One region of the Streptomyces sp. NPDC057099 genome, then DNA from elsewhere that is predicted to be linked to it. Evidence: predicted binding sites of a transcription regulator. Region 1 holds the regulator's gene; the other holds the start of a gene.
What was found. The regulator HrcA, encoded in region 1, represses chaperone genes, less so after heat shock. The targets are predictions, from matches to a motif close to TTNGCACTCNGNNNNNCNGAGTGCNAA.

Region 2: a site for HrcA is predicted at 991-1,017, ahead of groL (chaperonin GroEL). Genes of this name have one in related genera too.

Annotation. Positions count from the first base shown of each region.
Region 1 is NZ_JBHUTX010000004.1:258,370-260,568, reverse strand. Features, by position in the region: gene dnaJ (molecular chaperone DnaJ) at 1-691, opposite strand, end outside; gene hrcA (heat-inducible transcriptional repressor HrcA) at 691-1,707, opposite strand; gene ACFT4A_RS07925 (MBL fold metallo-hydrolase) at 1,879-2,199, shown strand, end outside.
Region 2 is NZ_JBHUTX010000007.1:10,302-12,500, forward strand. Features, by position in the region: gene ACFT4A_RS12165 (MoaD/ThiS family protein) at 1-194, shown strand, start outside; gene ACFT4A_RS12170 (cold-shock protein) at 643-846, shown strand; gene groL (chaperonin GroEL) at 1,180-2,199, shown strand, end outside.

The DNA.
Region 1 (2,199 bases):
GCTGGATGCGCGTGCCGTTGTCGACACCGGCGGGGATCTTCACGGTCAGGGTCCGCCGGGAGCGGACGCGGCCGTCGCCGGCGCACTCCGGGCACGGCGTCGGCACCACGGTCCCGAAGCCCTGGCACTGCGGGCAGGGCCGGGACGTCATGACCTGGCCGAGGAACGACCGGGTGACCTGCGACACCTCACCGCGACCGCGGCACATGTCACACGTCTGCGCGCTCGTACCCGGCGCGGCACCCTCGCCGCTGCAGGTGTTGCAGACGACGGCCGTGTCGACCTGGATGTCCTTGGTCGTACCGAAGGCCGCCTCGTCGAGCTCGACCTCGATACGGATCATCGCGTCCTGGCCGCGGCGGGTGCGCGAGCGCGGACCGCGCTGCGACGCCGTGCCGAAGAACGCGTCCATGATGTCGGAGAAGTTCCCGAAGCCACCGGCTCCGAAGCCGCCCGCGCCGCCGCCCGCGGCCTGCGAGAGCGGGTCGCCGCCGAGGTCGTAGACCTGCTTCTTCTGCGGGTCCGACAACACCTCGTAGGCGGCGTTGATCTCCTTGAACCGCTCCTGGGTCTTCGGATCGGGGTTGACGTCCGGATGCAGCTCGCGTGCGAGCCGCCGGAAGGCCTTCTTGATCTCTTCCTGCGACGCGTCGCGGCGCACGCCGAGTACGGCGTAGTAGTCCGTGGCCACTACGACTCCGCCAGGATCTGTCCGACGTACCGTGCCACTGCGCGTACCGCTCCCATCGTTCCCGGGTAGTCCATGCGGGTCGGTCCGACCACGCCGAGCTTGGCGACTGCCTCGCCGCCCGAACCGTAGCCGACCGACACGACGGACGTGGAGTTGAGTCCTTCGTGGGCGTTCTCATGACCGATACGTACGGTCACGCCCGGATCCTTCGCCTCGCCGAGCAGCTTGAGGAGCACGACCTGCTCCTCCAGCGCCTCCAGCACCGGCCGGATCACCAGGGGAAAGTCATGCCCGAAGCGGGTGAGATTGGCGGTGCCGCCGATCATCAGCCGCTCCTCGTTCTCCTCGACGAGCGTCTCCAGAAGCGTGGAGAGCACCATGGAAACCGTGCCCCGGTCCTCGTGCTCGAACGCCTCCGCCAGATCCTCCACCAAACTCGGCACATCCGCGAAACGGCGGTTGGCGACACGGCTGTTGAGCCGTGCGCGCAGATCCGCGAGCGAGGCCTCGCCGAAGGGCGCCGGGCAGTCGACCACCCGCTGCTCGACCCGCCCGGTGTCCGTGATCAGCACGAGCATCAGCCGCGCGGGCGCGAGGGAGAGCAACTCCACATGCCGCACGGTCGACCGGGTCAGCGACGGGTACTGCACGACGGCCACCTGGCGCGTGAGCTGCGCCAGCAGCCGAACCGTACGCGCCACGACGTCGTCGAGGTCGACGGCGCCCTCGAGGAAGTTCTGGATCGCGCGCCGCTCGGGCGCGGTCATCGGCTTGACGCCGGCCAGCTTGTCCACGAACAGCCGGTAGCCCTTGTCGGTGGGGATGCGCCCGGCACTGGTGTGCGGCTGGGCGATGTATCCCTCGTCCTCGAGGGCCGCCATGTCGTTGCGGACGGTGGCCGGGGAGACGCCGAGGCTGTGCCGCTCGGTGAGGGCCTTGGAGCCGACGGGCTCCTCGGTGCCGACATAGTCCTGGACGATGGCGCGCAGCACCTGAAGCCTGCGTTCACTGAGCATCGCGCGCACCTCCAGAAGTCGTCCGCCTGCTGCCTGCCTGTCGCGGCCTGGCACTCTATGCGTGCGAGTGCCAGCATCCCCCGGCCCAGTGTACGGCGGTGGGGTACACCCCCGGCAAGGCTGGTCGTGCGCGCCGCACCCCGGGCGGGGCGCACCCGCTAGCGTCGCCGTATGACGGTGACTTGGGAAGAGCTCGGATGGGAACGCGTGGCCGCCGGTGTGGGCCGGTGCCGGCTGCCGGTGTGGGACTGCACGATCGGGCTGGTCGCCGGCGAGGGGGCGGTTCTCATGATCGACGCGGGGTCCAGCCTCGCCGAGGGCGCGAAACTGGGCGCGCAGGCGCGGGCACTCACCGGTCACCGTGTGACACATCTCGCGCTGACCCATCCGCACTTCGACCATGTCTTCGGCGCCGCGGCGCTCCCGGACACCGAGGTGTTCGGCGCGGTGGGCGTGGACGCGCTCCTGACCCGGGTGCGAGACCGCGAGGAA
Region 2 (2,199 bases), on a different contig from region 1:
TCGGGGAGGTCATCGCCGATCTGGAGAAGAACCACACCGGGATCGCCGCCCGGGTGCTGGACGACCAGGGCAAGCTGCGCCGGTTCGTCAACGTGTACGTCAATGACGACGACGTGCGGTTCGAGCAGGGTCTCGAGACGGCGACTCCGGACGGTGCCGGTGTGTCGATCATTCCGGCCGTCGCCGGTGGCTGAACCGGTCGACCGGCTTGATTATTACCATCGGTAACGGCCGTCACTGAGCGTTCATTGAATTGCCCCCTCCGTGAGAGAAGCGGAGGGGGCAATTCTGTGTGATTGAGCGCGGTACAGTTGGGGAACGCGATCCCGATCCCCTGATCGGGCACCCTGAATTCCGGGCACGCGCCCGACAAGATGTAGCCAAAGTGTGTGCGCCTTTCGCCGCTTTTGCTCCCTTTGCGTGGCCCGACTTGCCCTGAAGTCAGGCGAATTCTCCCCACATTCCGGATCCCGCGCGTCCAGAATTCTCGTCCGATTGACCTGTTGCAGAGGGCAGTTGGACAGATACATTCGGCCGCGGTCGACGCGTTCCGGCGCACGCCCCCAATCCGTGGGGGGTGAGGTCTGACCCGGATCCGCGAAGTGCGGATCTGTGCAAGGGCCAGTAATAGGGGAGTTAGGCATGGCTCAGGGCACCGTCAAGTGGTTCAACGCGGAGAAGGGGTACGGCTTCATCGCGGTCGACGGTGGTGCGGATGTTTTCGTCCACTACAGCGCGATTCAGATGGACGGCTACCGCACCCTTGAAGAGGGTCAGCGGGTCGAGTTCGAGATCTCGCAGGGCCAGAAGGGTCCACAGGCCGACATGGTTCGCGTCGCTGCCTGAACGCGCGACCACGACAAACCGCAAGCGGCAGGTCTTCTCTGAAGGGCCCGTACCCCCCGGGGTGCGGGCCCTTCGGTCTGTCCGAAGGGCCCGCCGGACGCCGTTCGCGGGTGGCTGAGCGGCCCGCCCGATCCCTGGGAGGCGCTTGCACTCGCCATGCCCGAGTGCTAATCATTGCGTTAGCACTCTGAAGGTGAGAGTGACAACGTAAGGACCGGGTCGGTGAGGCCCGCAGGCCGGGTGGGGAAGGAACCACGAGGCTGGCGAGCCGTCCGTCGCGGGCGCGGGCGCGGTCCGAAGTAATCACCCCCAGTCCTGGAGGGACCACTTCACATGGCCAAGATCATCGCGTTCGACGAGGAGGCGCGGCGCGGCCTCGAGCGCGGCATGAACCAGCTCGCGGACGCCGTCAAGGTGACGCTCGGCCCCAAGGGCCGCAACGTCGTCCTCGAGAAGAAGTGGGGCGCCCCCACGATCACCAACGATGGTGTCTCCATCGCCAAGGAGATCGAGCTCGAGGACCCGTACGAGAAGATCGGCGCCGAGCTGGTCAAGGAAGTCGCCAAGAAGACGGACGACGTCGCCGGTGACGGTACGACCACCGCGACCGTTCTCGCCCAGGCCCTGGTCAAGGAGGGCCTGCGCAACGTAGCCGCCGGCGCCAACCCGATGGCCCTCAAGCGTGGCATCGAGCGCGCCGTCGAGGCCGTCTCCGCCGCCCTGCTGGAGCAGGCGAAGGATGTCGAGACCAAGGAGCAGATCGCTTCCACGGCCTCCATCTCCGCCGCCGACACCCAGATCGGCGAGCTCATCGCCGAGGCCATGGACAAGGTCGGCAAGGAAGGCGTCATCACCGTCGAGGAGTCCCAGACCTTCGGTCTGGAGCTTGAGCTCACCGAGGGTATGCGCTTCGACAAGGGCTACATCTCGGCGTACTTCGCGACCGACATGGAGCGTATGGAGGCCGTCCTCGACGACCCGTACATCCTGATCGCGAACTCCAAGATCTCCAACGTCAAGGACCTGCTCCCGCTCCTGGAGAAGGTCATGCAGTCGGGCAAGCCGCTGCTGATCATCGCCGAGGACGTCGAGGGCGAGGCCCTGTCGACCCTGGTCGTCAACAAGATCCGCGGCACCTTCAAGTCCGTCGCCGTCAAGGCCCCGGGCTTCGGCGACCGCCGCAAGGCGATGCTGCAGGACATCGGCATCCTCACGGGCGGCGAGGTGATCTCCGAGGAGGTCGGCCTCAAGCTGGAGAACGCCACGGTCGACCTGCTGGGCAAGGCCCGCAAGGTGGTCATCACCAAGGACGAGACGACCATCGTCGACGGTGCCGGCTCGACCGACCAGGTC